Regions from separate parts of the Aminobacter sp. P4_D5 genome, predicted to be linked through region 1. Evidence: predicted binding sites of a transcription regulator. Region 1 holds the regulator's gene; each other region holds the start of a gene.
What was found. The regulator PhoB, encoded in region 1, activates phosphate uptake and scavenging genes when phosphate is short. The targets are predictions, from matches to a motif close to TGTCATNNANCTGTCAT.
Positions count from the first base shown of each region.

Region 1 (4,897 bases):
AACGTCGCTTACGGCCCGCGCATCCATGGCCTGGCCAAGAACAAGGCCGAGCTCGACGTGATCGTCGAGAAGAGCCTGCAGAAGGCGGCTCTGTGGAACGAGGCCAAGGACCGTCTCAACGAGCCGGGCACCGGCCTGTCGGGCGGCCAGCAGCAGCGCTTGTGCATCGCGCGCGCCATTGCGGTGTCGCCCGAAGTGATCCTGATGGACGAGCCGTGCTCGGCACTCGATCCGATCGCTACCGCGAAGGTGGAGGAGCTGATCGACGAGCTGCGCGAGAACTACACGATCGTGATCGTGACGCACTCGATGCAGCAGGCGGCACGCGTGTCGCAGCGCACCGCGATGTTCCACCTCGGCTATCTCGTCGAGGAAGGCGCTACCGACAAGATGTTCACCAACCCCGACGACAAGCGGACGCAGGACTACATCACCGGCCGCTTCGGCTGAGTGGACGTTTTCGCCGCCGTATACGAGACGAGGAATAAATCATGGGCGAACATACAGTCCGGTCCTTCGACGAAGAACTCCAGCATGTCGACCAGCTCATCCGTGACATGGGCGATCTCGGCGGCTCGATGGTTGCCGGTGCCATCCGCGCGCTGTTGTCGTCCGACCAGGCGCTGGCGCAAAGCGTTGTCGCCGACGACACGATCATGGACGCCAAGCAGCGCGAACTCGACAACAGCGCCATCACGCTGATCGCCAAGCGCCAGCCGATGGCACAGGACCTGCGTGCCGTGGTTGGCGCCATCCGTATGGCGGGGGATCTCGAACGCATCGGCGACCTCGCCAAGAACATCGCCAAGCGTGTCGGCGCTGTCGGCCAGTCGCCGACGCCACGCAATCTTTCGCATTCGATCGATGCCATGGCACAGCTGGTGCTCGACCAGGTGCGGGGCGTCGTTGATCTCTATGTCGCGCGCCAGGCCGAGGGCCTGAAGAACCTGCGCGCCGACGACCAGAAGATCGACATCCAGTACAACGCGGTGTTCCGCGAGCTCCTGACCTACATGATGGAAGATCCGCGCAACATCACTGCCTGCACGCATCTGCTGTTCTGCGCCAAGAACCTGGAGCGCATTGGCGACCATGTCACCAATATCGCCGAGAACGCGTATTTCGTGGTGACCGGCACGCAGCTGCCGCTCCACCGGCCGAAGGTTGAAGAAACCACATCGCCGGTTTCGGCCACCTGAACTCCAACATGAAGGACTGCCGATGATCGCCCCCAAGATCATGGTCGTCGAGGACGAAGAGCCGCTGGGCGTGCTGCTTCGCTACAACCTCGAGTCCGAAGGCTACCAGGTCGAGGTCGTCACGCGTGGCGACGAGGCCGAAATACGGCTTCAGGAAAACGTGCCCGACCTTTTGGTGCTCGACTGGATGGTGCCGGCACTCTCCGGCATCGAGCTGTGCCGCAGGCTTCGGATGCGGCCCGACACCGAACGGCTGCCGATCATCATGCTGACGGCGCGTGGCGAAGAGAGCGACCGCGTGCGCGGGCTGTCGACTGGTGCCGACGACTATCTGGTCAAGCCGTTCTCGACGCCCGAGTTCATGGCACGGGTCAAGGCGTTGCTGCGCCGGGCCAAGCCCGAAGTGCTGTCTTCGATCCTCAAGGTCGGCGACATCATGCTCGACCGCGAGTCGCACCGGGTCTACCGCAAGAAGAGCGAGATCAAGCTCGGGCCAACCGAATTCCGGCTGCTGGAGTTCATGATGCGGCATCCCGGCCGGGTGTTTTCGCGCAGCCAGTTGCTCGACAATGTCTGGGGCGAGACGATCTACATCGACGAACGTACCGTCGACGTCCATGTCGGGCGCTTGCGTAAGGCAGTCAATACCGGCCGCATGCCCGACGTGATCCGCACCATCCGCGGCGCCGGCTACGCCATCCGCGAGGATTAGCGCCGCTGTTCCGTTCTTGCCGCAAGCGGCGAGCGCACCAGTGGCTGCGGCCAGCAGCAGATCAGGCCAATCGGCAGCGTGCCGCCATCGACGCCGAGCTCTACGCACTGCTGACCGCCCGGTCTGCGTGGTGGCGCTCAATCATGAAGATCGCCTGCGCCGCGAAGCTTTGGCGTCGGTCTGATGTAAACAACCTTCTGGTGATTGGAGTGTTGTTCTGCAAGAGCTCCGTCACATCCATTCTTTTGATGGACAACTTCTTCAAGAATGGCAGTTAAAGTTCCGACGATGACACTTTCGTGATCTCGGTGATACCAAAAATTGTCTGTTTTCATGCTAGTTGGCGCTCCGTGCGCAACTTTGTCTCGGTAATTGTTCTGGTGCTGATCACCATCCTCTACGGACTGCCCCTCGATCGGGCAGCGGCCGTAGGCATGAACATTGGCGAGCTGCCGGGCGTAACCTTGCAGGCTGAAGTTACAGCCGGATCCGATGGGTGTTTGCCATCCCCGGAGCGCTGTGTCGGTGAGTCCTCTGACGACCGCTTCGCCAGCACACACTGCCTGGGCGACTGCCCTGCCTGGCAGGCCCGCGTCGAGCTTCCCGCACCGACCCGCGCAGCGCTTTTGAAGCTGCTTCCAGATCCCATGCCGCGTCGCTTGGTGATCGCATCGCTCCTTCGGCCTCCGATCGCTGCCTGATTTCCGACCGTTCGGCCTTTGGCTGCCACCGTCCGGCTCGCACGCCAGCCCGCTCGGCGCCAATGCGCTTTTCTCGCGGCAACCGCGACATGACGCGTGCCCGCACGCATGAGCCGTCACCGGCCGGCGGATCGGTGCCGAACGGCCACATTCGCATGAACAACGACAGCGTCATCAACTTCCATGACTGCGTGTCGCTCGAAGTACAGGAAATGGTTCCAGGAGACTGCAAATGACTACGGGCACTTTCGAAACGAACGCCGCGGACTCCGCGCCCTTGCCCGGAGACGGCTCGGCACTGAGCCGCCGGCATTTTCTCAGCGGCGTAGCCGCGCTGGGAACGCTTGCGGTGTCCGGCTGCGTCAGCACCCAACAAGCGGCCGTGCCGGCCGCAAACGCACCGGTCAAAAAGGCGCCGCCGGTCGTCGACAGCAATGCCCTTGCGATGTACGGCCCGCTTCCGAACGAGCGGTTCCCAATCGCCGCAATCGACCTGACCAAGGTACCGAGCCGTTTCTATCGGCAGCAGGTCGACTATGCCACCGAAGAACCGGTCGGAACGCTCGTCGTCGACACGGACAACTTCTACCTCTACCTCGTCCAGCCAGGCGGGAAGGCCATGCGCTACGGGGTTGGACTTGGCCGGGCCGGTTTTACCTGGGCGGGAAGGGGCCGTATCGGTTGGAAGCAGGAATGGCCGAAATGGACGCCTCCAAACGAGATGATCGCGCGTCAGCCAGATCTCGCCCAGTGGAGCGCCGACAGGGGCGGCATGCCGCCAGGCCTTACAAATCCGCTGGGATCGCGGGCGCTCTACGTCTTCCAGGGCAAGGTCGACACGCTTTATCGCGTTCACGGAACGCCCGAATACTGGACCGTCGGAAAGGCGGTTTCGAGCGGCGGCGTTCGCCTCATGAACCAGGACATCATAGACCTGTATGAACGGGTGCCGAGCCAGTCTCCCATCCTCGTGCTGGGCGATCCGACCCAACCCCATTCGCACGAGGTCGCCAGCGACAGTGCTCGGCAAGCCGCCGGCTGATGTAACGGTCGCGCAGCAGGTTCTCGCCGGGCGGTTTGCGAAGCGCCGCCCGGCCAACCGTCATGGTTCCGTTGGAGGAATAAGCGATGCAGGGTGAACACACACTTTCCGGTCTGCGCGGAACCGCTGCCGGCTGGCATGGCCGCGACGTTCTCAAGGGGGTGGCCGTGGCTATCCTGAGCTTCGCAGCGCTGGGCACCGTTTCGGCGCTCTGGGACAATCCGCTCTTCATTCGGATGACCCCCGTTGGGAGCTGGGAACTGCCCGCCCTGGCGGTCCTGTCGGCGCTTTCGGGGCTGTACGTCGCCGTGCGGCGCCCCTTCTGTTCGGCCCGCCGCGCGGGTGCCGGCGGCGTCGCGGACTTCATCGGCATCGCATGCCCGACGTGCAACAAGCTCCTCATGCTCCTGTTCGGGGGCGAATTGCTGATGACCTGGTTCGACCCGATCCGGCCATTGATTGCGGCGCTGGGAATTGTGCTTCTCGCTGTCGCTTCATGGCACGAAATGCGAGCTTGCCGCGCAGACAATGCAGACGCCACGCAAATGGAGTATCCGAAGTGACCGGTATCCCCGCGGCGCGCGCACACGCCGACCGGCTCGTTCCACTTGCCTGGCGCCGGATGCTGCTGCGCCATTTCGCGGTCATCGGCCTTTCGGCGGCGCTGGTCTACGCGTTCGCCCTCGTGCACGCCCAGTGGAGCCCGATGCACAGGTGGAACCGCGCATTCGCGGACGCATCGCTGGCGATGCTGGTGATCACCATGTCGATCGGACCCGGCTCGCGTCTATGGCCGCTCTTGCTGCGGATAGTGGCCTATCGGCGCGAGACCGGTATCCATGCGACGCTTTTGGCGGCCGTGCACACGGCCATCATACTCAGCGGCTGGGTCGAGTGGGATTTTGCGCGGCTGTTCGGCTTCGAAATCATCCCGCAGACGGGCGAGTATGTGATGTTCCAGCATGGCTTCGGGCTTGCCAACGTGATCGGCATTGGCGCGCTGACCTATGCGCTCGCGCTCATGGCCACCTCGAACGATCGGTCGATCCAGCTGCTCGGTTCCTCGGTCTGGAAGTTCCTGCAGAACGGCGCGACGGTGCTGTGGGGGCTTGTTGTGCTGCACACGGCCTATTTCCTGTTCATGCACTTCCTGAGCTTCCATCGCCCGCCGCCCGCGCCGAACCCTCTGCAATGGCCGTTCGTGGCGGCGGTGCTATCGGTGCTGGTGCTGCGCGCCGCGTCC
Region 1 is NZ_JBFUIP010000239.1:165-5,061, forward strand. Features, by position in the region: partial or broken gene AC1DWF_RS29170 (phosphate ABC transporter ATP-binding protein) at 1-450, shown strand, start outside; gene phoU (phosphate signaling complex protein PhoU) at 492-1,199, shown strand; gene phoB (phosphate regulon transcriptional regulator PhoB) at 1,222-1,911, shown strand; gene AC1DWF_RS29185 (hypothetical protein) at 2,049-2,246, opposite strand; gene AC1DWF_RS29190 (hypothetical protein) at 2,702-2,848, shown strand; gene AC1DWF_RS29195 (L,D-transpeptidase) at 2,845-3,654, shown strand; gene AC1DWF_RS29200 (hypothetical protein) at 3,741-4,217, shown strand; gene AC1DWF_RS29205 (ferric reductase-like transmembrane domain-containing protein) at 4,214-4,897, shown strand, end outside.

Region 2 (6,285 bases), on a different contig from region 1:
CTGCTGATGAAGCAGGGCCTGGCAGCGATTGCCGACGAGTTCCCCGACGTGATCGAGGAGATCCGTGGCACGGGCCTGCTGCTCGGCATCAAATGCGCCATGCCCAACACCAAGGTGAACATGGCGCTGCGCGAGCAGAAGCTGCTGGCTGTGCCCGCGGGCGAAAACGTGCTGCGTTTGTTGCCGCCGCTGACGACGACCGACGCCGACATCCAAGAGGCGCTGGCGCGTATTCGTGCCGGAGCTGCCAGCCTCTCCAAGGCCGCCGCCAACGGCGGCTGAACCCAAGGAAGTTACATGACCAGCGGGATTCGCCATTTCACCGACCTCTCGGCACTTTCCGGGAGCGACCTTCGCGGGATTCTGGACGATGCGGCGGTGCGCAAGGCGCGCCTGAAAACCGGCGAACGATCCAAGCCGCTTGAAGGCAAGGTGCTGGCGATGATCTTCGACAAGCCGTCGACCCGCACGCGCATCTCGTTTGACGTCGGCATGCGCCAGCTCGGCGGCGAAACGATCATGCTGACCGGGGCCGAGATGCAGCTCGGCCGCTCGGAGTCGATCGCTGACACCGCCAAGGTGCTGTCGCGGTATGTCGATGCGATCATGATCCGCACCACAGCGCATGACCGGTTGCTCGAGCTGACCGAAAACGCGACAATTCCTGTTATCAACGGCCTGACCGACGACACCCATCCCTGCCAGCTGATGGCCGATATCCTGACCTTGGAAGAACATCGCGGACCGGTGCGCGGCAAGACCATTGCCTGGACCGGCGACGGCAACAACGTGTTGCATTCGCTGCTCGAGGCCTCCGCCCGGTTCAGCTTCAACGTCAATATCGCCGTGCCCGAAGGCAGCGAGCCGGAACAGAAGTACATCGACTGGTCGCGTGCCAATGGCGGCAAGGTGATGATCACCCGTTCGGCCGAGGATGCGGTGCGCGGCGTTGATGCCATCGTGACCGATTGCTGGGTGTCGATGGGGCAGGAGCACCGTGCTCGTGGCCACAATGTCTTCTTGCCATACCAGGTCAATGCCGACCTGATGAAGCTCGCCAAGCCCGACGCCTTGTTCATGCACTGCCTGCCGGCCCATCGTGGCGAGGAAGTCACCGACGAGGTCATCGACGGCCCGAATTCGGTGGTCTTCGACGAGGCGGAAAACCGGCTCCACGCGCAAAAGGCCGTGCTTGCCTGGTGCCTGGGCGCTTGAATGCCTGATCTGCCGCCCCTATCTGGTGCGGGATCAAATCAACCTATTGGCGTTAGCGCCTTGTTCTGCGACCATCGGCTGGCCCGAGGGCCGCAGAACCAATCATACGGGATAAGTTCCAGTGGCTGAGACCGAACGCAAGCTCGGCGAATTTGGGTTCGCCGGCGACGACCATGTTGTTCCATTCGCGGTGGAGCCGCTCGACGTGCGCGGGCGCACAGTTCAGCTCGGCCCGCTGCTCGACCAGATTCTTGAACGGCACGACTATCCGGAACCGGTGGCGCGGCTTTTGGCCGAGGCCTGCGTGGTCACCGTTCTGCTTGGCACCTCGCTGAAGTTCGACGGCAAGTTCATCCTGCAGACCCGCACCGATGGTCCGGTGGACATGCTGGTCGCCGACTTCACCACGCCGCATTCGCTGCGCGCTTATGCACGTTTCGACGCCGACCGCGTCGAGGCGGCGATCAGTGCCGGCATGACCGCGCCCGAAGATCTGCTTGGCACGGGTGTTTTGGCGCTGACCGTCGACCAGGGCGAACACACCCAGCGCTATCAGGGTATCGTCGAACTGAACGGCATCACGCTGGAAGAGGCGGCGCGGGCCTATTTCCGTCAGTCGGAGCAGATCCCGACCGATGTGCGCCTGTCTGTGGCAAAGCTCGTCCTGCCTGCCGAAGGCGGTCCGCGCGAGCACTGGCGCGCCGGTGGCCTTTTGGCGCAGTTCCTGCCTGACTCACCCGAGCGCCGGCGCGTGGCCGACATTCATGGCGGCGATGGCGACGAGCGCGATGTCACTGGGCATCCCGATGACAATTCGTGGCAGGAACTCCTGGCGCTGGTCGCGACCATCGAGCCGACCGAACTGATCGACCCGACCGTTGGAACCGAAAAGTTGCTCTACCGGCTGTTCCACGAACATGGCGTGCGCGTTTACGAAGGCGTGCGCGTCGCCGACGAATGCTCGTGCTCAGGCGAGAGGATCAAGGGCATCCTGCAGGGTTTCACGGCCGAAGAGATCACCGAGAGCGTCGAGGACGGCGTCATTCGGGTTGCTTGCGAGTTCTGTTCGAAGTCCTACGAATTCGACCCGGCCGAGTTCGCGCCGGTCCAGTAAACCCGTCTAATTCAGCCTGTGGCGCGCGTTGGGCAGGTCGAGCGAGAAGGCGGGTATGGCGATGTCGAACATCTCGCCCGCCTCGTTGCGCATGGTGTAGCGCCCGACCATGATGCCTGACTGTGTCGAAAGCGGGCAGCCCGACGCATATTGGTAGCTGTCGCCGGGATTGAGCTCGGGCTGGTCGCCGACCACGCCCGGTCCACGAACCTCCTCGACCCGCCCTGAAGCGTCGGTGATGTGCCAGTAACGCGACAAGAGCTGAACGAACTCATCCGAGTTGTTCTCGATCGTGACGCGATAGCCCCAGACATAACGATTTTCTGCAGGCTCGGACCGATCCTCCATGTAGAACGGCTCGACCTCGACTGCGATGTTGCGTGTGACCGCGCGATACATATGCTGCGCTCCTTGGCCTGCACAATGACAGAGTCCGCCGCAGGAGGCGGCGGGTCAACTTCGTTTTTCGTTTTCACGCCGAATGTGATGAATGCGCAGTGGATTTCACCTCACCGACGCATCCGCGTCACCCCGCTGTCATGCGCCAAGGCCAGTTTCCGCGTCGTCCAACGACAAGGAATCACTGCAATGAAACGCCTCCTCGCCCTCCTTTTCGCCTCGGCCTGCCTTTGTGGCACGGCTGCATATGCTGACGACCTCGCAAGCGGTATCGAAAAGCTGACCAGAGGCACGGAGTGGCAGCTCGTCAAATCCCCGATGCTGGAATTCGACACCTTCCACCCCCAGGGCTTCGCGCGTGTCGGCGATGCGCTGTTCATGTCCTCCGTCGAGATCATCGAGCGGACCAAGAAATTCGAGGCTCCCCAAAATGGGCTTGACCGTGACGAGGGCAAGGGGGCCGGGCATCTGTTCAAGCTCGACGCCAATGGCAAGCTTGTCGGCCAGGTGAAGCTTGGCGATGGAGCCATCTACCACCCGGGCGGTATCGATTATGACGGCCGCTGGCTGTGGGTGCCGGTTGCCGAGTACCGGCCAAACAGCAAGTCGATCATCTACCGCGTCGATCCCGAAACGCTGGAGGCGACCGAGGTCTTCCGTTTCCCCGATCATATCGGCGGCGTTGTCTATGACCCGGACCAGCGCACGCTGCATGCCGTGAGCYGGGGCTCACGCCGCTTCTACACCTGGAACGTCAATGAGGACCTGACCGTGCCGAAGTCGGCACTCGATCCGGAAAAGACCCGCACGCTCAATCCGGCGCACTATATCGACTACCAGGATTGCGCGTTGCTCAAGCCCGGTCAGGCGGTCTGCGCCGGCCTCACAGAGTATCGTCCTGGCCCTGACGGGCAGGTCTTCCGTCTTGGTGGCATCGAGATCGTGGATCTCAAGCAAGGCCGTCCGCTGTTTCAGGTGCCGGTCCAGATCTGGACGGAAAAGGGCAAGTCCATCACCGGCAATCCCGTTCTCATCGAAAAGACCGAGACGGGCCTGCGCCTGACGGCGGCTCCAGAAGATAACGAGACGAAGCTCTACGTCTACGAAACGAAGCTGCCGAAGAACTGATCGGCATATGAAGATGGCGCTCCGGCCAGCCGGAGCGCCACTCCTTTAGGGCGTTGCCTTCAGCGCATCGCCGATGTCGTTGAGCAGGTCGTCGGCATCTTCGAGGCCGACTGACAGGCGCAGCGTGCCGTCGTCGATGCCGAGTTCGGCCCGGGCCTCGTCGGTGAGGCTCTTGTGCGTCGTCGTTGCCGGATGGGTGATCAGGCTCTTGGAGTCGCCGAGATTGTTGGAAATCAGGATGACATCAAGCGCGTTTTCGAAGGCGAAGGCCGCTTTCTTGCCGCCCTTGAGATCGAAGCACAGCAGCGTCGAACCGCCCTTCATCTGCTTCTTGACGATGTCGGCCTGCGGATGGTCGGCCCGGCCGGGATAGATCAGCCGCGACACTTCCGGCCTGCCGGCCAGGAAATCGGCGATCTTGCCTGCGGTTTCGGTCTGCTGGCGCACGCGTATCGGTAGCGTTTCCAGGCCCTTGAGCAACGTCCAGGCGTTGAACGGCGACAGGCTTGGGCCGGTGTGGCGGAAATAGTCGTGCAGGTTCTCGTCGATCCACTTCTTGTCCGACAAGATGACGCCGCCGAGGCAGCGGCCCTGGCCGTCAATATGCTTGGTCGCGGAGTAAACCACGACATGGGCGCCGAGTTCGAGCGGCTTCTGCTGCATCGGCGTGGCAAAGACGTTGTCGACGACCAGGCGCGCGCCGATCGAATTGGCAAGGGCGGCGACAGCGGCGATGTCGACCACTTCGAGCGTCGGGTTGGTCGGGCTTTCCAGGAAAAACAGCTTGGTGTTGGGCTGGACGGCCTTTTCCCAGTTCTCGATCAGCGTGCCGTCGACCAGCGTCGCCTCGATGCCGTACTTTGGCGCCAGCGTCTCGACAACCCAGCGGCACGAGCCGAAAAGCGCGCGCGCTGCAACGATATGGTCGCCGGCCTTGAGGCCACACAGGATCGCGGCCGTGACCGCAGCCATGCCGGAGGCTGTGGCGCGTGCGTCTTCAGCACCTTCGAGCGCGCACATGCGCTTTTCGAACATGTCGACGGTGGGATTGGCGTAGCGCGAATAGATGAAACCTGGGCTCTCGCCCTTGAAGCGGGCTTCAGCACTTTCCGCGCTCTCGTAGACGTAGCCCTGGGTGAGGTAGATCGCCTCGGAGGTTTCGCCGAATTCGGAGCGGAGCGTGCCGCCATGGACGAGGGTGGTCTGGGGTTTCCAGTTGCGCTGCTTTTCGGAGGTCATAGCCAAATCCAAATACAAAAAAACCGGTCGCGAAAAGTCGCAACCGGTCCACAACGCGGCCCTTTAGCGACTTGTTTAACGTGGCTGCAAGCCGACCGGCCAAATCACCACGGGATAAATGTCCTTTAGACCCGCAGCCTGCTTGCGTCAATCGCGGGGTCGACTAAACGTTTTGGGCCACGCATATGACCCCGGATATAGGTCCGGGTCCAGCGATCCAGGGCTGTCCGTTCGGGCCGGGCGCTGTAAAGGAGTGAGGCAATTGCGGCAATCGGGCATTCTTCCGGATCAGGACATCGCGGCATTGTTCGCCTCGGGCGCGCTTCTGGCGCCATCGCTCGATGCCGACCAGATCCAGCCGGCGAGCCTCGACCTGAGGCTGGGCGCAACGGCATTCCGAACCCGCGCCAGCTTCCTGCCGGGGCCTAATTCTCTGGTGTCGGACAAGCTCGACCGGCTCAAGCTGCACGAGATCGACCTGACCAATGGCGCCGTGCTGGAGACAGGCTGCGTCTACATCGTGCCGCTGCTCGAAGGCCTTGCCCTGCCGGCCGACATCTCGGCCTCCGCAAACCCAAAGAGCTCGACGGGCCGCCTCGACATCTTCACCCGCGTGATGACAGACCGTGGCCAGGAGTTCGACAAGATCCCGGCAGGCTATACCGGGCCGCTTTATCTCGAAGTCAGCCCGCGCACGTTTCCGATCGTCGCCCGCAAGGGTTCGCGCCTGTCGCAGATCCGCTTTCGCAAGGGCAATGCGCTGCTGTCGGAGGCGGAGCTTCACACGCTGCATGTCTCCGACCGGCTGGTCGCGATGGATCCGCCCAACATCTCGGGCGGCGGTATTGCTCTGTCCATCGATCTGGCTGGCGCGCCGGGCAGCATCGTCGGTTATCGCGGCAAGCACCACACCGGGCTTGTCGATGTCGACAAGCGCGCCGCCCAGAACGTCGTCGATTTCTGGGAGCCGATCTACAATCACGGTGCCGAGGAACTGGTGCTCGACCCCGACGAATTCTACATTCTCGTCTCGCGCGAGGCGGTGCATGTGCCCCCGCTGTATGCCGCCGAGATGACGCCTTTCGACCCGCTCGTGGGCGAGTTTCGCGTCCATTATGCCGGTTTTTTCGATCCTGGATTCGGCCATTCCAGTGCCGGTGGCACCGGCAGCCGGGCCGTGCTCGAAGTGC
Region 2 is NZ_JBFUIP010000106.1:2,657-8,941, reverse strand. Features, by position in the region: gene AC1DWF_RS20625 (acetylornithine transaminase) at 1-282, shown strand, start outside; gene argF (ornithine carbamoyltransferase) at 298-1,215, shown strand; gene AC1DWF_RS20615 (Hsp33 family molecular chaperone) at 1,337-2,329, shown strand; gene apaG (Co2+/Mg2+ efflux protein ApaG) at 2,336-2,728, opposite strand; gene AC1DWF_RS20605 (DUF6454 family protein) at 2,918-3,856, shown strand; gene AC1DWF_RS20600 (O-succinylhomoserine sulfhydrylase) at 3,902-5,095, opposite strand; SAM riboswitch at 5,139-5,216, opposite strand; gene AC1DWF_RS20595 (2'-deoxycytidine 5'-triphosphate deaminase) at 5,358-6,285, shown strand, end outside.
Region 2: AC1DWF_RS20605 (DUF6454 family protein) is a predicted target of PhoB. The motif match lies at 2,854-2,870, and genes of this name have one in related genera.

Region 3 (6,285 bases), on a different contig from region 1:
AGAAGGCGTTGCCGGCGGCACCAACTGGCTGCTCACCACCATCCAGCGTATTCGCCACTGGCTCAACGAAAACACCCGCACCGGGTCGCAACGCAACATTTCCGCCCACTACGACCTTGGCAATGCCTTCTACAGCCAATGGCTGGATCCGAGCATGACCTATTCCTCGGGGCTCTATGCGACGGGCGCCAACGACCTGGCAGGCGCTCAGACCGAGAAGTATCGAGCCTTGGCGCGTGATACCGGCATTGGCCCCAACGACCATGTGCTGGAGATCGGCTGCGGCTGGGGCGGTTTTGCCGAGTTTGCGGCACGCGAGATCGGCTGCAAGGTGACAGGGCTGACAATCAGCCGCGAGCAGTTCGACTTCGCCCAAAAGCGCATCCACAATGCTGGGCTTTCCGAGAAGGTTGAATTCAAGCTGCAGGATTATCGCGACGAGACCGGCACCTATGACCGTATCGCCTCGATCGAGATGTTCGAGGCAGTGGGCGAACGATACTGGCCGGCCTTTTTTGCCAAGATGAAACAGTGCCTGCCTTCGGGCGGCACGGCGGGTCTGCAGATCATCACCATCAACGAGGCCGCCTATCCGCTTTACCGCAAGCGCCCCGACTTCATCCAGCGCTACGTCTTTCCCGGCGGCATGCTACCGACGCCGGCCCTGCTCAAGTCGCTAGGTGCCGAGCATGGGCTCGATTATCTGCGCGAGCGTGTCTTTCCGCAGGACTATGCGCGCACGCTCGCCGAATGGCGCGGCCGTTTCTGGTCATCGTGGGAACGCATCGTGCCACTTGGCTTCGACGAGCGCTTCAAGAAGCTCTGGGAGTTTTACCTCCACTATTGCGAAGCAGGGTTCCGCGCCGAATATATCGACGTGCGGCAGGTGGTCTACAAGGCCTAAACTTCGATCGTCTGCGTCAGCACGCAATCTGTCTTGCGGTTGCTTTCCCAAGGCAGTTTTACGACGTCTTTCCGTCGTGAAAATGCCGAATCTGTCTTCAGTATAGCTTCGAGGGCCGGGCCTCGGAGCGAATCAAGACATGCGCAAGCGAAGCATTTTCCTACTCTCTACTCTGACGGTTGGCGGGGCGATCTACCTCAACAACACATCGCTGCTTTCAAACCGGCCTGCCGGCGAGCCGGTCATGCTCGCGCACAGGGGGCTTGCCCAGGAGTTCGACCGGACCGGGCTGACCAGCGACACATGTACAGCCGAGCGGATGCTGCCGCCCCGGCACGACTATCTGGAAAACACAGTCCGCTCCATGCAAGCAGCCTTTGTCATGGGTGCAGACGTGCTTGAGCTCGACGTGCACCCCACCACCGACGGCAAGTTCGCCGTCTTCCACGACTGGACAGTGGACTGCCGCACCGAAGGCAGCGGCGAGACGCGCGACCATTCGATGGCTGAGCTCAAGACGCTTGATGTCGGCTACGGCTATACCGCCGATGGCGGCAAGACATATCCCTTCCGTGGCAAAGGCGTCGGGCTGATGCCGACGCTCGACGAAATTCTCAAGCGCTTTCCCGACCAGCACTTCCATATCAACGTCAAGAGCAACGATGCCAAGGAGGGCGAAGCGCTCGCAGCCTTCCTGTCGACTTTGCCGGCTGAACGCCTGTCATCCCTCACCATCGTCGGCGGCGACAAGCCGGTCCAGGCAATCAAGCTGGCCCTTCCCGCCATACGGACACTGTCCAAGCAATCGCTGATGCGCTGCCTGTTGCGCTATGAAGGGCTCGGCTGGAGCGGCTATGTGCCGGAAGACTGTCGGGGCACAACCCTGGGCGTGCCGATAAACATTGCGCCCTTGCTATGGGGTTGGCCGAACCGCTTCCTCGACCGGATGGAGAGCGTCGGCACCAATGTCTATCTGCTGGGGCCCTACCATGGCGGGGGCTTCTCGGACGGCATCGACGACCCGGCGACCATCGATGCGCTGCCTGCAGGCTACTCCGGCGGGATATCCACCGATGCGCTCGATCTGGTTGCGCCTGCGGTTGAGCGTAGGGCCAACTGACCTGAGTCAGGGCTAAACAAAAAGGCGGCCGGATCGCTCCAGCCGCCTTGGTACCCTGCGAAAACTCAAAGCGTGATGCGGTACTTCGCAAAACCTTCAGCGCCATCGCCGGCCGGCTCGATCTTCACAGCCTTGACTTCGGATATGTGATCCTTGGCCTTGGGACCGGTCTCGAAGATCACCGACGCGCCTGCAACCGGGGCAAACGACCAGTTGGCATCGGCCGACGGGTTGATCGTGCCCTGATCAACAATGTAGCGCACGATCACGTCGCGGTTGGTATCGGGTGCTTCGAACACCAGCTTGGAGGCGTTGATTTCAGGGAAATTGCCACCGCCACCAGCCCGGTAATTGTTCGTTGCAACGACGAACTTCGCCGCCGGATCGATTGGCTTGCCCTCGAACATCAGGTCGACGATGCGGTTGGAGCCAGCGTTCAGCACGGCGCCCTTGGGATCGTATTTCGGTGGTTGCGCCAGATCGATCTTGTAGGCCACTCCGTCGATGACGTCGAAATTGTAGGATGGAAAATCGAGATTGATCAGCGCTTGGTCGGCTTTGCCGGGTTCGACCTTGTTGAAGATGCCGGCCGACATCTCCAGCCATTCCTTGACCTGTGCGCCAGTGATCGCCACCGCCTGTACCGTATTGGGGTAGAGATAGAGGTCGGCGACGTTCTTGATCGCCACGGCGCCGGCCGGAACGTCGGTGTAATAATCTGGACCACCGCGCCCGCCCGACTTGAAGGGAGCCGCAGCCGAAAGCACCGGCAGATCCTTGTGCTCGGTGTCCTTGAGCATGTCCTTGATGTACCAGATCTGCGCCTGACTGACGATCTGCACCGACGGATCGTCGGCGACGAGCGCGAAATAGGAATAGAGCGGCGCCGACGTCTTGCCGACCGGGGTGCGGACATAAGCGAGCGTTGCCTCGTGCTCTTCCTTGGCTGCCGCCTCGACCTCCGGCTTGCTCTCGACTGTCGGCACCACCTTCTTGTCGACGCGCTTGGAAATGGGGCGTGCCTCGCTCGTCGAACTGATGACCTTCCAGGCATTGCCGTCGCGCTCGAGCAGAAGATCGATCAAGCCGAGATGGGAGCCCCAGAAGCCACCCATCACACCCGGCTTGCCATTGATCGTGCCCTTGGCGTTGTCGACACCGTCGACCTTGTCGAATTTCGGACCGGGGAAGTCGAGATGGCTATGGCCGGTAACTATCGCGTCGATGCCGTCGACGCCAGCGAGCAGGATCGAGGCGTTTTCCAGGTTTTCCGCGGCTTGCGGCGTGCCCATGCCGGAGTGCGAGAGTGCGATGACGATATCGGCGCCCTGTTCCCTGATCTGCGGCACCCAGGCTTGAGCTGCCTTGACGATGTCGCGGGTCATCGCCTTGCCCTGCAGATGCCTGGAATCCCAGGTCATCACCTGCGGAGGCACAAAACCGATCAGGCCGATGCGGATAGGATGCTCGGCACCCGAACCGTCCTTCACCTTCTTGTCGAGGATCACGTAGGGCTTGAGGAACAGTTCGTCCTTGGTCGCGTCGGCGGCCAGTTCGCCCTTGGTCAGATTCGAGCAGACGACCGGGAAATTGGCGCCGTTGAGCACCTTGAACATGTAGTCGAGCCCGTAATTGAACTCGTGATTGCCGAGTGTCGAGCAATCATAGCCCAGCGTGTTCATCGCCTTGATGATCGGGTGGACGTCGCCGTCCTTCATGCCGCGCTGATAGGCCATGTAGTCGCCCATCGGGTTGCCCTGCAGGAAGTCGCCATTGTCGACCAGGATCGAGTTGGTGGCTTCAGTGCGGATGGCGTCGATGATCGTGGCCGTGCGGGCAACACCCATCGTGTCGTTCGGCTTGTCGGCGTAGTAGTCATAGGGAAAGACGTGCACGTGCAGGTCGGTCGTTTCCATGATGCGCAGATGCGCCTGATTGGCCTGGGCGCGCGCCGAAAACGGGTGCAGCATCACAAGAGCGCTCGCCGCGGCCGATCCGGCAAGAAAGGAACGACGAGACATAGGGTGAACCATGTTGGACATTTTCATTCTCCAGGAAATGAACTGACAGTATTTAGCCGGCGTCCCAAAGATCAAATGTCGCGCCAAAATCCGCGCGAGTCCAGCCGACTCGCGTGACAGCAGCGCGACAGGCTGCGGGGGAATGGATTGGTCCAGACGCTTTGCGACCTGTTCGGCCAGCGCGATGTCGCCCGTTGACCACAGGCAGCCAGCATGCAGGACTAGGCTCGACGCTGCTCGAAACCTCAAAAAGGTGCGACATGGCCGATCTCGACGACGAACAACCGGCGCAATACGCCTCGCCGCCATGTTTCATGCATGAGCTTGATCCCGAATTCCGCGCCGTGCCCGCGCCGGAATGGCCGGATGTCAGGCGCTGGCGCAAAGCCGAGCGCGCAAGGCTGATCGAATCCCGACTTGCCATCCCCGCTGACGTTCGCACGGCCATGGCCGGCCTGATCGCGCAGGGGCTCGACCAAGTCACCGGCGATGTGGCGGGCAAGATGGTCAGCCTCTACTGGCCGTTCCGGGGCGAGCCGGACCTTCGGCCATGGCTGGCATCGGTCAATGCGCGCGGCGGCAAGTCGGCGCTGCCAATCGCAATCGAGTTGGGTCGACCGCTGATCTTTCGCGCCTATGCACCGGGCGACAAGCTCGAACGTGGCGTCTGGAACATACCCGTCCCTGTCGCCAGCCCGGAGGTCATCCCCGATATCGTCATTGCCCCACTCGTCGGCTTCGACGCTATGGGCTACCGGCTAGGCTATGGCGGCGGTTTCTTCGACCGAACACTGGCCGCGTTGCCGAAAAAGGCACTGGTCATAGGCGTAGGCTACGAGATCACGCGCATTGCAACGATCTTCCCGCAGCCGCACGACATTCCCATGGACAGGATCGTTACCGAGGCCGGAATCATCCGCTGAAGCCATTGCTTGCGGTCACGCCAGATCCGGCCGCATGCCCGTGGCCATGCGGTCGACAATCTCGCGCAAGGCGAATGACGAGTTGATCTTGATGACATGCGGCATGGCCGACAGCCATTCCTTGTGGATGCGCTCATAATCGGGCAAGTCGCGGGCGGCGATGCGCAGGATGTAGTCGTATTCGCCCGACATGAGATGGCAAGACAGGATGTTGGGGCAGCGCTTCACCGCGACCTCGAAATCCGAAAGCGTTTTTTCGAACTGTCCCGACAGCGAGATATGCACGATCACCGTCATCTGGTGACCGAGTGCCGCGCTCGAAAGCCTGGCATGATAACCACTGATGATGCCTGACTTTTCGAGGTTGTCGAGGCGACGCGAACAGGCTGATTGCGACAGCCCGATCTTTTCGGCCAGCGCCGCGTTGGGCATCCGCCCATCCTTCTGAAGCGCGTCCAGAATAGCGATATCGATCCTGTCCAACGGCATTCTTCGAATTTCCTTCGACAATACAGAGGATGTGCGCAAAAATTATCGATCAACCTGCGGTAGCGCAACCTTTTTCGCAAACATATTCGGAACGATTCGTGATTGACTTCGTCATCAGGGAACGACGGCCAAAACGGCTGCGGAGGAGCAGGAAATGCGCGTAGGTTGCCCCAAGGAAATCAAGAATCATGAATACCGCGTCGGGCTGACCCCCGGCTCGGTTCGCGAATACGTCGCCCATGGCCATGACGTCCTGGTCGAGACAGGCGCGGGTGCCGGGATCGGCGCAGATGACAACGCCTACCGTGCGGCCGGCGCCCAGATCGCCAAGACCGCCGAAGAGGTGTTCACCCGCTCCGACATGATCGTCAAGGTCAAGGAACCGCAGCCCAATGAATGGGCGCAGTTGCGCGAAGGCCAGATCCTCTACACCTATCTGCATCTTGCGCCCGATCCGGAGCAGACCAAGGGGCTGCTCGCGTCGGGGGTGACTGCGGTCGCGTATGAAACCGTGACCGACGAGCGCGGCGGCCTGCCTTTGCTGGCTCCGATGTCGGAAGTGGCCGGTCGTCTGGCAATCCAGGCAGGCGCCACGGCATTGCAGAAGGCCTATGGTGGCCGTGGCGTGCTGCTTGGCGGCGTGCCTGGCGTGCTGCCGGGAAAGGTCGCGGTCATCGGCGGCGGTGTCGTTGGCCTGCATGCCGCCCGCATGGCCGCCGGTCTCGGCGCCGATGTGTCCATCATCGACCGTTCGATCCCGCGCCTGCGCCAGCTCGATGATCTTTTCGCTGGCCGTGTCCACACGCGCTATTCGACTGTCGAAGCGCT
Region 3 is NZ_JBFUIP010000032.1:33,151-39,435, forward strand. Features, by position in the region: gene AC1DWF_RS09790 (class I SAM-dependent methyltransferase) at 1-904, shown strand, start outside; gene AC1DWF_RS09795 (glycerophosphodiester phosphodiesterase family protein) at 1,044-2,024, shown strand; gene AC1DWF_RS09800 (bifunctional 2',3'-cyclic-nucleotide 2'-phosphodiesterase/3'-nucleotidase) at 2,090-4,066, opposite strand; gene AC1DWF_RS09805 (5-formyltetrahydrofolate cyclo-ligase) at 4,306-4,968, shown strand; gene AC1DWF_RS09810 (Lrp/AsnC family transcriptional regulator) at 4,984-5,457, opposite strand; gene ald (alanine dehydrogenase) at 5,612-6,285, shown strand, end outside.
Region 3: AC1DWF_RS09800 (bifunctional 2',3'-cyclic-nucleotide 2'-phosphodiesterase/3'-nucleotidase) is a predicted target of PhoB. The motif match lies at 4,159-4,175, and genes of this name have one in related genera.

Region 4 (6,285 bases), on a different contig from region 1:
GCCAGTCGTCCGAGACGCATCGGCATAAACATTCCCCCACAACCTTCCGGTGCCCCGCAGCAGCCGAAATCCCAAACCCATCCACTAGGAGCAATTATCCAGTAGCGGAAGAAAATCGACAGTAAATTTAATGCCCCTACTCTGAATCCAGCGATTCAAGTGATTTGGCCAAAGCACTGATGCAAAAATGCTACATTTCTGGCTGCTAAAGCTGCCGCGGCACGATCAGCACACAGGTTTTGCACTGACGATGCCACCTCGCGGATCGAGGCGGCGGGTCAACCTGCAATTGCCGTGGGTTCAGTGTCCGTCGATTCGCCATGCGCCAGCCCGTGCCTGGCCGCTTTGCAGTCACTTTATTGCGGCAGCGGGCCCTCGCCGGGCGCGATTGCGGCAAAGCTGCCTGTTGCAGCCGCGATTTGTTCCGAGCCGGGTTTCGCGCCATGGATCCAGGCACGATCGGTGCTGAAGGAATAAAGCGGAACATAGCTCTTCAGCGCGCCGTCGCGCAGGACATCGTTGCTCAAATTGTCGAGAATGAAGGTTCCACTCTGGGTGGCAATCGAGAGAACGGCATGGAAGACGCCCCGGCTGCTGTCTTGCAACACCACAAGCGACATGCTCTGCGCCGGCACGCCGGCTTCGATCAACGCCGCCATCTTGAGAATGGCAAAGTCTTCGCAGTCGCCAGCACCGCGCGAAAGTATTTCCGCGGGCTTCGCCCAGTAATCGAGATTACCGTAGACCGCCTCATCCTTGCGGTAGGCGATCATCGTGTTCACCGCGCGGTTCACGGCGACGAGCTTGTCGAGGAACTTGCCGTCGCGGCTACGCACGGCCAGCGCTGAAAGGATTGCGCCGTTCTTGCCGCAAGCGGCCTGATCAGCGCAGTCGCTGATCTGGCGATAGACCTTGGCCCAGCGCCCCGCGACAGGGAAATTGCGCATCGGAATAGCAACCGAACCGAACACGCCGGGAATGATGGCAGCTGTTTTCATCTGGTCGATACCTGCAGCCGCGGCGTCGTTATCGGGCGTGCTGCGCAAGGCAAGACCGTAGCCGTCGAAATCCCGCCCGAACTGGAAGGGCTTGGCGGCTGTAGGTGCTGCAGGTTCGACAAGCAGCAAGCCGCCGAGAAGCGGCGCGGCGTGAGTCTGGGTGACTGTCAGCGACGCCACATCAATTCGCTCGCTTGCACTGGCTCCGTTGAACGCCGCAACGAGAAGCGCTGCCGCTGCAAGGCTCTTCAATCCGAGTTTCGAAACGTTGCTCGCTGTTGCTTTCATCGCGCCCACCTATTTTGATGGAAGCTAACAACATCATCTCAAATTATCGGAAATAAACACGGGTAACTGCAGTATAATCTTCGAGATATACTTTTCAGAAAATTTTACGCAATTTTTCGACGTTCACACTGCGTCTCTTCCAAGACTGGCACTGCCATGCAATCCATATCCATCTGTTCGATGGTGAAATGCTTTGCCGCGCCGTCAGGACGTTGTGCAGTGTTGTGTGAGAGCGAAAGCGACGTGACCTCGCGGCGTGCAATTCTTGTTCAATTGGTTGCGCTCGCCGCGATTGGCGCGGTTGCGTTGGTCGTCATTGCACAGGGCAGTGTTTATACACCACAACAGCCGATTTTCGAAGCCGATTCACCAGGCGCCATATCTGCCGACTCTACAAACAAGCCTCGTGTCGCCTTCGGAGACCTGGGAGCGACAAAGCGCGACGCGACACGAGCGATTGCCCCCGATGTCGTCGTACCGCCTGAAGCTGCTGGCCAGACGTTGGAACGCGTCGAGGCGAGACCTCCGCTCGGCGACTTGGGGCTCGCCCCGCCACCCAAGCCGATTGCACCAGACGATTGGGAGGGCACGCTTCTCTATCGTCCAGCGGTAACGTCCTCGGCCACGTTCCAGTCGATGGGCTACACGATCCTTATTGCCGGCACCGAGGGGCTCAGTCCCGATCAGACATGCGAGTTCGAGGGTGCGACGTGGAACTGCGGCGAGCGGGCCATGCTTGCCTTTAGATACTGGCTGCGCGGCCGGGCGCCCTTGTGCCAGGTGTTTCCGCCGGCCGAAAGGCAAGCCGTGGCTGCCGCCTGCAGGCTCGGCAAGCAGGATGTCGGCGCGTGGCTGGTCTCCAACGGCTGGGCGTACGCCATATCAGGCGGCGGCTACGAAAAGGCCGAGGAGGTCGCGCGGAAGGCCAAGATGGGTATGTTCGGCCCCCCGGGGTGAGAAGGGCAAACCGCGGCGCGCCAAGGGCTTCGGGATCGTGAAAATCGGGAAAGTCGTCGAATTTCTGCGGTATTCGTCAAACTGTTCGCATTCGCACAAGGAATGTTTCATTCTCCACGGGTAGATCGGTTCGACATGAGAGCGGAGGGATCTGGCGTGGACAATTTGGGTACAGGAAATGCAGGGCGTAGCTGGGCACCAGTCGCCCGCTATGCGCTTTTGGGTGCGACCGCTTGCGTTGCGGTCGCCGCAGGAGCTGCGGCAGTCCTGTTTCATGGCCAGGCGGACGGCATCTTCTGGCGCGCCGTGGTCGGCGCCGGGGTTGTTGCCGGCGTGGTCGCCGCTCCGCTGCTTGCCATTGTCGCCAATGAACGGCGCAAATTCGGCGCACTGAAATCCGAAGTCAGCCGGCTGTCTTCGGTCGATGCGCTGACCTCGGTGCTCAATGGCGGTGTTTTCGCGAGCCTGATCGATGCATTCCGCAGCGGTTCGGCTGGTTCGGGACGCAGGCAGGGTGCGCTTTTGGTTGTCGATGTCGATGATTTCAAGGCGATCAATGCCAGGTTCGGCCATGCCTGGGGCGATGAAGTGCTGAAGATCGTCGCCGGCGCCATCAAGTCTTCCGTACGTACCGGCGATCTCGTCGGCCGCATCGGTGGCGAGGAGTTCGGCGTGTTCCTGCCTGGGGCCACCAAGGAAAATGCCGAGCGTGTCGCCGAACGCATCCGCGGCTCGATCTCCGACACCATCCTTGAACCGGGCGGACGCAATTGCCCGCTGACGGTGAGCGTAGGCGCTGTCCTGTTTGAAGATCAGCTCGAATTCGACGAGATGTTCCGCAAGGCCGACGGACGCCTCTCCGAGGCCAAGGCACGCGGCCGCAATCGCGTCGAGTTCGCCGAATTTTCCAGCAATGACGAAAGGGCCGGCCTCAACGCCTGAGCCCGCCTTGAGGCAGCTTTGAGATATTTGAGCCGCGCGGCCTTGCTGCGCGGCTTTGTTTTTTCGTTCTGAAGAGACAGGCCACGCGGGCGTTCACGGGCCTTGGTCGAAACACCAGCCGGCGTGCAGGCAAATGGCTGCCTGGGCACTGTCACGAAACCATCATCCAGCTGTCATCGCGCTGAAATCTCGTTGCCCCAAACGGAACCCGCAATTCCGTTCAGGCAAAGAGGTTTTCCATGTCACGCAAGCTCCTGCTTTTGACGACCGCGCTCGCAGCGTCAGCGGCCTTCCCCGCTCATGCCGGCCAGGCGTTCAACCGTATCGCCACTTTCCCCGTCGCCACCAATTTGCCCGCTGATGTCGACGCGGCGACCCCGACCTCGTCGGAAATCATCGCGGCGACCGAAGACGGCATGACGCTGGTCTATTCCGACAGCCCGCTGGGTGCGGTCGGCTTCATCGACATCACCGATCCGAAGGCGCCGAAGGCCGCAGGCATCGTCAAGATCGACGGCGAGCCGACCTCGGTGATCGTTGCCGGCAACAAGGTGCTGGCCGGTGTCAACACCTCCAAGAGCAAGCAGGAGCCTTCGGGCAACCTCACGATCATCGACCTCGCTTCCAAGGCGATCGAGGCGTCATGCGATCTCGGCGGCCAGCCTGACTCGGTGGCGCTCAGCAAGGACGGAAAATTCCTCGCCGTGGCCATCGAAAACGAGCGCGACGAAGAATTGAATGACGGTGCCCTGCCGCAGTTGCCAGCTGGCAACCTCAAGATCGTCGCCCTCAAGGACGGCGCACCCGACTGCGCCTCGATCAAGACCGTCGACCTGACCGGCATCGCGACTGTTGCGCCGGAAGATCCCGAGCCGGAATTCGTCGCCTTCAACGACAAGGGTGAGATCGCCGTCACGCTGCAGGAAAACAACCACATCGCCATTGTCGATGCCGCGACGGCCCAGATCGTTGCGCATTTCCCTGCGGGCGAGGTGACGCTCGAAAACGTCGATACCAAGAAGGACGGCGCGCTGAATTTCACCGGCACGGTCGAAAACACCCCGCGCGAACCCGACGCTGTGAAGTGGCTCGACAATGACCGCCTCGTCGTTGCCAATGAGGGCGACTACAAGGGCGGCGCGCGCGGCTTCACCACCTTCTCCAAGGCTGGCGACGTGCTTTATGAATCCGGCCCGTCCTTCGAGTATCAGGCGGCCTCTGCCGGCCACTATCCCGACGCCCGCAACAAGAAGGGCATCGAGCCGGAAGGCCTCGAATTCGCGACGTTCGGCGACCAGAAGCTGATCTTCGTCGCCGCCGAACGCGCCTCGTTGATCGGTGTCTACAAGGACACCGGTGCCGCGCCCGAATTCCTCCAGTTGCTGCCTTCGGGCATCGGCCCGGAAGGCCTGGTTGCCATCCCGCAGCGCAACCTTTTGGTCACCGCCAACGAAACCGACCTTGTCGAAGACGGGCTCGCGCGTTCGCATGTCATGGTCTACGAACTCGGCGAAGCTAAAGCCGCCTACCCGCAGATCACTTCGAGCTTCAAGGACGACGGCACGCCACTTGGCTGGGGCGCTCTCTCGGGTCTCGCGGCCGATCCCAAGCAAGCCGGCAAGCTTTATGCCGTCTCCGACTCGGTCTACCGCTCGGCCCCGGCGATCTTCACCATCGACACGACCAAGACCCCTGCCCTGATCACGGAAAAGATGATCGTCACCCGTGACGGTCAGCCTGCGCAAAAGCTCGATCTCGAAGGCGTCGTTGCCGACGGCAAGGGCGGTTTCTGGCTGGCGTCGGAAGGCCGTTCGGACAAGCTCGTTCCGCACGCCATCTACAACGTCAACGCCAAGGGCGAGATCAAGGAAGAGATCGCCTTCCCGGCCGAGCTTCTGGCGCATGAGACCCGCTACGGTCTCGAAGGCATCACCGCGCTTGGCGAAGGCGACGACCTGACGCTCGTCATGGCGATCCAGCGAGAATGGGCCGACGATCCCAAGGGTCAGGTCAAGCTTTTGGCCTACAAGCCCAAGGACAAGGAGTGGTCGGCGGTGCGTTATCCGCTCGACGCTGCCGAGAGGGGCTGGGTCGGCCTGTCGGAGATATCAGCCCAGGACGGCAAGCTGTTCGTCATCGAGCGCGACAATCTGATCTCCCAGGAAGCCAGGAACAAGCGCATCTATGCGGTGGCACTCGACGGCTTCAAGCCGGCCAAGCTCGGAGGCGAACTGCCTCTGGTGGAAAAGGCGCTGGTTCGCGACCTGCTGCCGGACCTCAAGGCGGCGACAAACGGCTATGTCGTCGACAAGGTCGAGGGCTTCGCCATCGACGCATCGGGCGAGGCTTTTGTCGTCACCGACAATGACGGTGTCGACGGTTCCTCCGGCGAGACGCTGTTTCTGCGTCTGGGCAACATCGCTGCCATCAACTGAGCGGCGCGAAACTGAACAAAGCAGGGCCGCGGCGGTGACGCCGCGGCTTTTGCATTTGGAAGTCCAGCAATCAGCCTGCCAGCGGTGTCCGATAGAGCTTGCCGAGGCCTTCGATCGGCTTGTCATAGCCGCCGAGGTGCAGCATGTGCCAAGCCATGGCATGGTTGCTCGAGGTCACCGGCTTGCCGAGCTTGGCTTCGACCCGCTCGGCGATGCGGGCGACACGCAGGCTGGTGCAGGAGACGAACACCGCCTCGCATTCGTCCGACGAGCCGACGTCGAGGATGGCCTTTTCGATCGCTTCGGTGGTGATGCGGGCGACGAGATTGTCGTCCGGCTCGTTGAACGAGCCCATGATCGGGATCTCAAGCCCGCGCGCCATGAAGGCTTCGCGCAGCGAATGGTTGATGGTGGCTATATAGGGCGTGAGCAGCGCGATCTTCTTGGCGCCCATCGCCTTGAAGGCTGCGAGCGCTGCGGTCACCGGATCGGTGACCTTTACCTCGGGCATGACTTCCCGGACGCGCTTGGCAACTTGGGCTTCGCCGATCACCAGCGCGCCTGAGGTGCAGCCGAAACCGATCACGTCGAAGCGCACGTCGGGCAAGAGGCCGACGGTGCCGGGGATGTCGGCTTCCATCTTGCGCAGATTGTCAGGCGTGATC
Region 4 is NZ_JBFUIP010000100.1:11,710-17,994, reverse strand. Features, by position in the region: gene AC1DWF_RS20125 (TolC family protein) at 1-20, opposite strand, end outside; gene AC1DWF_RS20120 (transglutaminase-like cysteine peptidase) at 357-1,286, opposite strand; gene AC1DWF_RS20115 (thermonuclease family protein) at 1,530-2,243, shown strand; gene AC1DWF_RS20110 (GGDEF domain-containing protein) at 2,400-3,185, shown strand; gene AC1DWF_RS20105 (esterase-like activity of phytase family protein) at 3,425-5,620, shown strand; gene AC1DWF_RS20100 (maleate cis-trans isomerase family protein) at 5,691-6,285, opposite strand, start outside.
Region 4: AC1DWF_RS20105 (esterase-like activity of phytase family protein) is a predicted target of PhoB. The motif match lies at 3,335-3,351, and genes of this name have one in related genera.